Regions from separate parts of the Mesorhizobium sp. B2-1-8 genome, predicted to be linked through region 1. Evidence: predicted binding sites of a transcription regulator. Region 1 holds the regulator's gene; the other holds the start of a gene.
What was found. The regulator LexA, encoded in region 1, represses DNA repair genes until DNA is damaged. The targets are predictions, from matches to a motif close to TGTTCNNNNTGTGTTCNG.
Positions count from the first base shown of each region.

Region 2: the regulator LexA is predicted to act here: its motif matches at 4,462-4,479, upstream of FJ970_RS24330 (sel1 repeat family protein).

Region 1 covers NZ_CP083952.1:3,944,996-3,950,111, reverse strand. The annotation lists gene FJ970_RS19310 (ABC transporter ATP-binding protein) at 1-238, opposite strand, end outside; gene FJ970_RS19305 (ABC transporter substrate-binding protein) at 297-1,283, opposite strand; gene FJ970_RS19300 (GntR family transcriptional regulator) at 1,437-2,210, shown strand; gene lexA (transcriptional repressor LexA) at 2,621-3,364, shown strand; gene FJ970_RS19290 (ComEC/Rec2 family competence protein) at 3,358-5,116, opposite strand, start outside.
Region 2 covers NZ_CP083952.1:4,927,068-4,932,183, forward strand. The annotation lists gene FJ970_RS24315 (hypothetical protein) at 77-397, shown strand; gene FJ970_RS24320 (acetyl/propionyl/methylcrotonyl-CoA carboxylase subunit alpha) at 447-2,432, shown strand; gene FJ970_RS24325 (branched-chain amino acid ABC transporter substrate-binding protein) at 2,519-3,640, opposite strand; gene FJ970_RS24330 (sel1 repeat family protein) at 4,073-4,339, opposite strand; gene FJ970_RS24335 (DUF2147 domain-containing protein) at 4,778-5,116, shown strand, end outside.

The DNA.
Region 1 (5,116 bases):
CGGCGCGCTTGTGCACGGGCATGCCAGTCACATCGGCGCCGTTGATCAGGATCTGGCCGGAATCGAGGATCAGGGCGCCGGAAATGGCATTGAGCATGCTGCTCTTGCCGGCTCCGTTGGAGCCGATGACGATGCCGAACTCGCCCGTGGCCAGCGACAGGCTGAGACCGTCCAGCGCGACCTTCTCGTCGGCCTGGCCCTTGTAGAACACTTTGCGCGCGGATCGGATCTCGAGCATCGTTCCTCCCTGACCTCAAGGTGACGGCGTCCGCGCCGTCACCCCTGCTGCCCCGATGTCAGTCGACGATGCAGCCGCAATCGGCCATCGAAGCCGGTATCTCGATGCCGAACGCCGCCATCGCCTTGCGCGAGATCGTCGCCATGTGGTCCTTGTAGGCGGGGCGCGACGGCGCGATCGTCTTGGGGTCCTTGCCCTTCAGGATTTCGGCTGCGATGTTGCCGGCGTTGATACCGACCTGCGTATAATTGACCGCGAAGCTTGCCGGCACGGTGCCGTTGCGGACCGCGCTGTCATCGGAATTTACGACCGGAATACCGGCCTGGCGGGCAGCCGCGGAGACAGCGGCGATCGCCGGCTGGATCAGGTTCGAAGCCGGGCCGTAGATCACGTCGGCCTTGCCGGCGAGCGAGGCGATGCGCTGCTGGATGTCATTGACGTTGTCGATGCCGACTTCCACGACCTCGAAGCCGGCGGCGGGTGCCGCCGCCTTGATCTTTTCGACCAAGGCAACGTCGTTGGCCTCGCCCGGATTGTAAGGCACGCCAAAGCGCTTGGCATTCGGCAGCAGCTTCTTGGTGAAGGCCATTACCGCGGCGACGTCCTGCAGGTCGCTGGCGCCGGTCATGCCTTCGTCTCCGGAGTCCCATGACGGTACCAGCTTGGCTGCCACCGGATCGGTGACCGCGGCAAAGACGATCGGAATGCCGGAGCCCGCGAGCGCCTTCTTGGCAATCTGCGAGACCGGCGTGGTGATGGTGTAGATCAGCTTGGGCTGCTCCGCCTGCAGCTTGGCGATCATCTGCGGCACCAGCGATGCATCGAAATTCGTATGGCTCTCCGTATAGACGACGTCCTTGCCCTCGACGAAGCCCTTGTCCGTCAGCGCCTTCTTGAAGCCGGCTATGGCGGCGTTGAGCTGGGGGTGCTCGCCGAAATTGGCGATGCCGATGCGTATCTGATCGGCGGCGGCACTGCCGGCATTCACCATCAATGCGCCGGCCAGGAACAAACCCGACAACCAAGCGGATTTCGACTTCAACATCATTTCCTCCCAGATTTGATCAGCGCCGCTTGGAGCGCGGCTACTGCAGCGATCATTGTCAATCCGCCGGCCCGTGTCAAATATTATATATAATTCTTGCCACGCCCCGACATCATATATAATTTTTCACTGCCAGACGACGGATGGACCGCGATGCAGGATCAAACCAGCTCCACAAAGACGGAGGCAGCCTATCAGCTGTTGCGGCGCGATATCCTGACCACGCGCCTAATGCCCGGCGCCCCGCTCAAGCTGAGTGCGCTGCGCGGTACCTATGGCGTTGGCTGGACGCCGTTGCGAGAAGCCTTGTCGCGGCTCGAGGCCGAACGCCTTGTCACCGCCATCAGCAATCGCGGCTTTACCGTGGCTCCGGTATCGCGGGCCGAACTGGAGGACCTGGCGCGCGCCAGGATGGTGGTCGAGATCCCCCTATTCCTCGAATCGATGGAGAAAGGCAGCAAGGAGTGGGAGGATGCTGTCGTCACCGCCCACTACCGGCTCTCCCGCTGCAAGACCGCGGTCGACGATCCCTCGGATGCGGCCGTCGACAAATGGGACGAGAACCACGAGGCTTTCCATGCGGCGCTGCTGAGCGCCGCCACATGCGATTGGCTGCTGCGTTTCCGCTCGACAATCTCGGATCAGCTGCGCCGGCATCATCGTTTTCTTGGTCTGGCGCCGACATTGCGGGCCGCGGCTGGCCTCAAGGATGGCTATGAAGAGGCGATGGAGGCACTGCGTGAAGCGATTGCGATCGAACACCATACCGCGATCATGGAAGCGGCACTCGATCGTGACGTCGAGCGGGCCAAGGCGCTGATGACTGCGCATATCGGCTACACCCTGCATGTCTATGTCCACAGCGAAGACAGCGGCGCGACCGAGTACGCCGCCCGCGCCGGCAGCTTGAAAGCTGTCGCCGGATGACTTCAGCGCTTCCGCGACGCCTGTTCGCACGCACTTGATCGGAGCCGGCCGGACGCCTGGATCCGTCGCTACCCCGAAGCTACAATCGTTGGCGTTTTGGTTTCGTTTCGTTCCGCGAATAATGGATCCATAATTTTTACGATCCATCCCCGGAAAAGCCCTCAAAAAGACTGATGCCAAGCCTCGGCGGAGGATGGGCCACAGCCCATTAACCAAAACGATTTCAATGTCCTTGCCGACAGCGGAAAGGGTCGATTGCCGTCCGCTGTCGCGGGCAAAAAACTTCAGACGCCTTAACAAATTCATTAAACTTTAAACGGTTGCGGAACACAACTGGAACAGATAGTGTTTGTTCTGGGTTTGTTTTTCGATTCTGGTTCAGACCTTCGTTCACTGCCTTGGGGGCCGCCATGCTGACACGCAAGCAACATGAACTGCTGATGTTCATCCACGAACGGCTCAAGGAAAGCGGGATACCGCCCTCTTTCGACGAGATGAAGGAAGCGCTCGATCTTGCCTCCAAGTCGGGGATCCATCGCCTGATCACGGCGTTGGAGGAACGCGGCTTCATTCGCCGGCTGCCCAACCGGGCGCGCGCGCTGGAAGTGCTGCGGCTGCCGGACTCGATCGCGCCGGGCCTCAATGCGGCGAAGAAGTTCTCGCCAAGCGTCATCCAGGGCAGCCTTGGCCAAGGCGGTCTCGGCCGCCAGATCAGGCCGGCGGCGGCGCCTTCTCGCCTGCCCGCGGCCGGTAACGACGACGATGCGGTTTCAGCCGTGTCCATCCCGGTCATGGGCCGTATCGCCGCCGGTGTGCCGATCGATGCCATCCAGCATCAGACGCATTCGATTTCGGTGCCGCCGGACATGATCATGGGCGGCGAGCACTATGCGCTGGAGGTCAAGGGCGACTCGATGATCGAGGCCGGTATCTTCGACGGCGACACGGTCATCATCCGCAATGCCGATACGGCAAGTCCGGGCGAAATCATCGTGGCGCTGGTCGATGAGGAGGAAGCAACGCTGAAGCGGTTTCGCCGCAAGGGCGCTTCGATCGCGCTCGAAGCCGCCAATCCAGCCTACGAAACACGCATCTTCGGGCCAGACAGGGTCAAGGTGCAGGGCAAACTGGTCGGGCTGATAAGACGCTACTGAACCGGTTTGCCATCGGGTTTGTCAGGCTTTTTATAGGGCGGCAGCCCCCTCGCCTCGCGTGAGAATTTTCGCTGCTCGTGCCAGGGCCGGTATGGTCCGTCGACGGCGAATTCGATCGCAGCCGGGCTCGTGGCCGACTGGGGATCGAAGAAGACGGCGGCACTCCCCTTGCGGGCCAGTTGCCGTTTCGTGACAACGAGAACCAGCGGATTGTGGCAGGCGTCATAGGCGGTCGCGTCATTGACGACGATCAGGTCGGCGAAGGCGCAGGCCTTCCAGGTGTTCTTGCGATCCTCGACATAGGCGATGATCGCGCCGGAGGGGTGCCTGGCAAGACACAGGCCTTCACGGCAATAGAACGGCGATCCCTGCGGCAGGTCGGTGGGAGCGGCGATATCGAATTGCCCGTCCGTCTTGTCGAACATTTCCGGTTTAACGATTGTTTCGGAGATCAGGGCGCGTTTCCAGTTTTCGGCTGCGAATTCGTTCGGACGTTCCCGGTTGACGGCCAGTTCGCCATTGCCGATTGGCATTGCGACCAGCCGCGCGTCTTCCGAGATCAGCACGTCGGGCGTGCGCGTGTGCGACACAGTCAACAGGCCGGCAAGCGCGAACGGCAGCGCGGCAAGCCGCAGCCAGGTCGTCGCCATCGTCGCGATGACCAGCGCGACGGTGACCAGCAGCACGGATTGCTGCGAGATCAGCCCGACCCCATCGATCGGAGAGCGCTCCGATATCCACGCCGATACGGCGATCATCGCCGTCAGGCCCTTGCCCATGAGGTAGAGAGCCGGCCAATCCAACCCGAACGGCATCAGCAACGCGCTGGCGACAGCCAGGAACATCACAACCGATACGATCGGCATGACGGCCAGATTGGCGAACAGGCTGAGCGGCGACACCCGCTGGAAATGCCAGATGGCAAACAGCGCCGTTGCGCTGCCGGCGATGATGGATGTCATTGCCAATCCACCTGTCGCCAAGAGGAACTTTCGCGTCAGGAACCCGGGCAGGGATCGCTTTGGCGGCGGTGGCCTCGTCTTTCCCGCATGGTGGTCGGCCCAGCCGGCATAGGCGCCGACCAAGGCCGCGGTTGCCGCGAACGACATCTGGAAGCTCGGGCCGACGACCTCGTGCGGGGAAACCAGGATGACGGCGATCGCCGAGATCGCCAGATTGCGCATGGTCAGTGCCGCGCGATCGAACAAGACGGCGACCAGCATCACCGCCAGCATGATGAAGCTGCGCTCGGCCGCAACGACGACGCCGGAAATGACGAGATAGGCGGCGATCGAGAAAAGTGCGGCGGCCGCCGCATATTTCTTCACCGGCCGGCGCGCGGAAAAGCCTGGAAACAGCGCGAAGACGCCGCGCAACAGGCCCATGATGGTGCCGGCCACCAGCGCCATATGCAGTCCCGAAATGGAGATGATGTGATAGATGCCGGTACGCCGCATCGCTTCGTTGATTTCATCGGGAATCCCGGCGCGCACGCCGACGATCAGCGCCGCCGCGATCTCGCCTTCGGCGCCGCCAATGCTGCCCCTGATATGGTCGGCGATGGCTTCGCGGGCATTTTCGATGCCAGAAAAAAGGCGTGCCGGCAGCGGCATCTCACCGTCGTCGGCGGAGACAACGGTTGGATTGCCGAGAAAGAAGCCGCTGCCGCCGATGCCGGCGAAATAGCTGTCGAAGGAGAAGTCGTAGCTGTCCGGCCGCACCGGACCGGTCGGCGGCAGCAGTTTGGCATAA
Region 2 (5,116 bases), 980 kb from region 1:
TTTTCCGAGGGGGGGGAGCAACATGAGATCCACGAATTCCGGACGGACAGCTACGGCGATACTGGCCGGGTTGTTAATGATCACTTCGTCCGGTTTCGGCGTGGCCGGATCACTGGCGGGAAGCGAGGGAGACAAGCGTTTCCCGCCGTCTTTGAATGGCGATCCGAAGTCGCCGTGCACAAAGGCCTACAAGGCCTATGTCGCGGCCACCGGCCATTCCGCCTATGCCACCACGCCGTACTCCAGGGTGGTTTCTCTCTACATCCTCTGCGGCGCGCGGCTGAACGCGCCGTCGCAAAAGATGGCGGAGGAACTGGCCATGAAATCCTGTCTGGGCACGCGCGCTCACTACAAAGTGACAAACGGCGGCGCCTGCGAGATCGCCGCGTCCAAATAAGCAGGCGCCTGCCGGAATGGCGCCGCCCGACGCAAATCCGGGAGGCTCCATGTTCACGAAAATCCTGATCGCCAATCGGGGCGAGATCGCTTGCCGCGTCATCCGCACCGCCCGCAAGCTTGGCGTGCACACCGTCGCCGTCTATTCGGATGCCGATGCGAGATCCCTGCATGCCGAGATGGCCGACGAGGCGGTCCATATCGGTCCCTCGCCTGTCGGCGAGAGCTATCTGCGCGGCGACAGGATTGTCGCGGCGGCGCTGGGAACGGGGTCGCAAGCTATTCATCCCGGTTACGGATTCCTGTCGGAGAACCCCGATTTCGTCGACCAGGTGGTGGCGGCGGGCCTCATTTTCATCGGCCCGTCGGCGGCCTCGATCCGCGCCATGGGGCTGAAGGACGCTGCCAAGCGGTTGATGGAGAAGGCCGGCGTTCCGGTGGTTCCGGGCTATCATGGCGAGGCGCAGGAGATCGTGCTGCTTGCCTCAAAGGCCCGCGAGATCGGCTATCCCGTGCTGATCAAGGCGCGTGCCGGCGGCGGCGGCAAGGGCATGCGGCGCGTCGAGCATCCCGATGATTTTTCCGAGGCGCTGTCCAGCGCCAGGCGCGAGGCCAAGGCCGCCTTCGGCGACGACCGCGTCCTGGTCGAGAAATATGTCGACAAGCCACGGCACATCGAGGTGCAGGTATTCGGCGACAATTTCGGCAATGCCGTGCATCTCTATGAGCGCGACTGCTCGGCGCAACGCCGCCACCAGAAGGTGATCGAGGAGGCCCCCGCCCCCGGCATGACGCCGGCTTTGCGCAAGGCGATGACGGAGGCGGCGGTAAAGGCCGCCAAGGCAATCAACTATTCCGGCGCCGGCACCATCGAATTCATCGTCGACGCCTCGCAAGGCCTCAAGCCCGACCGCTTCTGGTTCATGGAAATGAATACCCGCCTGCAGGTCGAGCATCCGGTCACAGAGATGGTCACCGGCACCGATCTGGTCGAGTGGCAATTGCGGGTCGCCAGCGGCGAAAAACTGCCGAAGACACAAAGCGAGATCGCGCTTTCCGGCCATGCTTTCGAAGCGCGCATCTATGCCGAGGACGCGGCCAAGGGGTTTCTGCCGGCGACGGGCACGCTGCACCATTTGAAATTTCCGGGCGTCGCCCCCGAAGGTGCGGCGATGCGCATCGAGACCGGCGTGCGGGCCGGCGATGCCATCTCGCCCTATTACGACCCCATGATCGCGAAGCTGGTCGTCCATGCCGGGGACAGACAGGCGGCGCTGGAAGCGCTCCGCGCAGCGCTCGCGCAAACGGAGATTGCCGGGTCCACCGTCAACACCGCTTTTCTTGCCGCTCTTGCCGCCGATCCGGATTTTGCAGCAGGCGACGTCGATACCGGCCTGATCGGCCGGCACCAGGAAGCGCTGACGGCTATAGCGCCGCCGACCGGCGAAATCATCTCGGCCGCCGCCCTGGCGGCCTCGGGTGCCGGAGCATTGCCATGGTCGGACGATCCGTGGTCGTCGCTTGCCGGCTATGCGCATTTTCAGGCCCTGGTGCGGCGCATGCGGCTGAAGTTCGGCGACGAGGCAATTCAGGCAAAGGTTTCAATGCGGCCGGACGGACGCTTTCAGGTGGCGCTCGATGCGCCTTACGACAGCATCAATTCGCATGACCTTCGCGCCGTTCCCCGCCTTGCCCGCTGGCCTGGCCACATCACGGTGTACGAAGGCGCCGTCGGCTATACTTTCACCGTGCCGGATTCCCTGGCGAGGAGCGATGATGCGGCTGCCGCCTCCGGCAGCCTGCGCGCGCCGATGCCAGGTCTCGTCAAGCTTGTGCGCGTGGCGAAAGGCGACGCTGTGATCAAAGGGCAAATTCTGCTGATCCTCGAGGCGATGAAGATGGAGCACACCATCGCCGCCCCGCATGACGGGGTGATTGCCGAGATCGCCGGGGAAGGGTCACAGGTCAACGACGGCACGGTGCTGGTGCGGTTCGTCGAGGAACAGGGCGCATCGACCACCGCAACCGGCCGATAGGATAGAAGGAGCGCATCGCGAGCCGCAAACAGAAATGGCCGGGACGAACCCGGCCAGTTCCTTAGATTATCTGATCGCCAGAGCGGTTACTGCGCGATCGGTGCGTATTTGCCGTTGTGCCACTGGTTGATGTCGTAGCTGGCATTCTTGAGGTCGCCCTTCTCGTCGAAGGTGACGTCGCCGACAACGGTGCTGATCGGCGTGCCGTTCTTCAACGCTTCGGCAACCTTGGCCGGATCGTCGCTGCCGGCACGCTTGATGCCTTCGGCGAAAGCCTGGACCACGGCGTAGGAGAACAGCGTGAAGCCTTCCGGGACGAAGCCGCCGGCCTTGATCTTCTCGACGGCCGCCTTGGCTTCCGGCTTAGCCTGCGGATCCGACGGGAACACGAACATGGTTCCCTCGCCGGCCGGGCCGGCAACCTGCCAGAACTCCGGCGAGGCGATCGAATCCGGCATGATCAGCTGGAACTTCAGGTTCTGCTCCGCAGCCTGACGCAGGATCAGGCCGGCCTCAGGATGGTAGCCACCGAAATAGACGACATCGGCCTTGAGATCCTTCAGCTTGGTGACAAGTGCCGAATAGTCCTTCTCGCCGGGGTTGATGGCATCATAGTAGACTTCCTTGAGGCCGCCAGCGTTCATGGTCGCCCTGACGGCGTCCGCCACGCCCTGACCGTAGGCGCTCTTGTCGTGCAGGATCACGACATTCTTGCCGGCATACTTCTTGGCGATCCACGGACCGATGAAGGCGCCCTGCGCGTCGTCACGCGTATAAAGACGCATGATCGTCGACCAGCCGTTCTTGGCCGCCGCATCGGTCAGCACCGGGTTCGAGGACGCCGGGCTCATCATCAGCGCCCCGGCTTCGGCATAGACCGCCGAGGCCGGAATGCTCGAACCCGAGCAGGCATGGCCGTCGATGAACTTGACGCCGTTGGCAACGATGCGGTTGGCGACCGACACGGCTTGCTTGGGATCGCACTGGTCGTCCTCAATGTCGAGCTTGATCATCGAGCCGTTGACGCCGCCCGCGGCGTTGATGGCATCGGCCGCGGCCTGTGCGCCTTGCTTGAACTGATCGCCGATGGTCGCGAGCTGTCCGGTCATCGGGCCGACCACCGAGACGGTGATGTCGTCGGCGAATGCGACCGGCCCACTCATCATCAGGCCGAAAATGGCCGCGCTCAAAATCCTCATTTTTTTCATGACAATAGAACTCCTCCACTCACGCGCGGCCGCCCGGCCGCGCTTCTTCCAGAGAAGCGGGACAATTTCATCCTTCATAGGGCCTGTCTAGGCGCATTGCCGCCGCTCGATTGGGCCTGCGCGGCCTCATCCACGCAAAAAGCCACGCCAGCCTTGTTTCGGCTGGTCGTGGCTTTTTTGCCTGTCAGGCTGTTTCCCCGGCGCCCCCGCGCTGTGAACCCAACCCACCTTCCCCGTCTTCCTGTTGGCCATGATCTTGCCGAAACCCCGATTCCACTTTTCGGGATCATGGTCCGTCGCGCGGCTTGGACCTGTCGGCCTGCCGCATTCTCTTTATTGATGGCCTGTGGCCTCGCTATCTGCGCAGCCTTCTCCCTGTTGGCCCGACCGTCTTTCAGCGGTCTTGGCCGGAGCGTCCCCGCCTGACGGATCTCAGTGCATGGTCATCCATTCGCGGGCTTCGCGCAGGGCCTTGGCGATCTCGACCTTCGACATCGCCGCCGACAGTTCCGAGCGCAACTCCGCGGCGCGGGCCGAACCCTTGATGGCGGCGATGTTGAACCATTTGTGGGCGGCAACGACGTCGGTCTCGCAATCGCGACCGGTCGCATACATCATGCCCAGTTCGAAAAGAATGTCGGCCTGGGCAGTTGCCCCCATGGCGCCGAAGCCTGCTTCAAGCATTTCAAAACGTGCCATTTTAGTCCCCTGTCTGGCTCCCGAGAGCTGCCTCCGTTTGTCTTGTCCGGGCCGCTCTTTCGATGCTTTCGAGAATGCCGCGCAGGCTTGAACCCGTCGTTAAATGGCGTGCTTAATTTGAGGAAAACAAAGCTAAAACAAGAGGTAAACGCGGAAATTCGTTAAGGATACGAAGCCAGCAATTCGGCTGGTTTTCGTCAAATTTGACGAAAATTTTTGGGGCCGCAATCAACACTCCGCTAACCACGGGAAACAAACGCGACGCGCCGATCGTTTTCATTTCCGCGCCGACCAGGCGAATTCAGGCGCTTTCAAAATGCCGAAGTCTTCCGTCGCGGCACCGCTTTTGTTTTGACGGAAGCTGAATTAGCTTACGTTTGCGTAAGCGGCAGACCGGCGAGGCCGAGCATCCGGCCGGCTATCCAAAGGGAGGAAGACATGTTTCGAAAAGTGAGCCTGGCCCTGGCGGCCACTTTGATGCTGGGCGGCGCGGCATGGGCCGATCCGATCGAGGGCAACTGGAAAACGCAGGCGGGCGACACCGCGGCCATTTCAGGCGGCGGTTCATTTTCCATCACGCTCAAGTCCGGTAAATATGCCGGCAAGACCATCGGCTCGCTCACGGCAGCCGGCGATAACAAATATACCGGCAACATCACCGATCCGGCAAACGACAAGACCTATTCCGGCAAGGCGACATTATCGGGTGCCTCGCTCAAGATGAGCGGTTGCGTGCTCGGCGGACTGATCTGCAAGAGCCAGATCTGGCACAAGCTC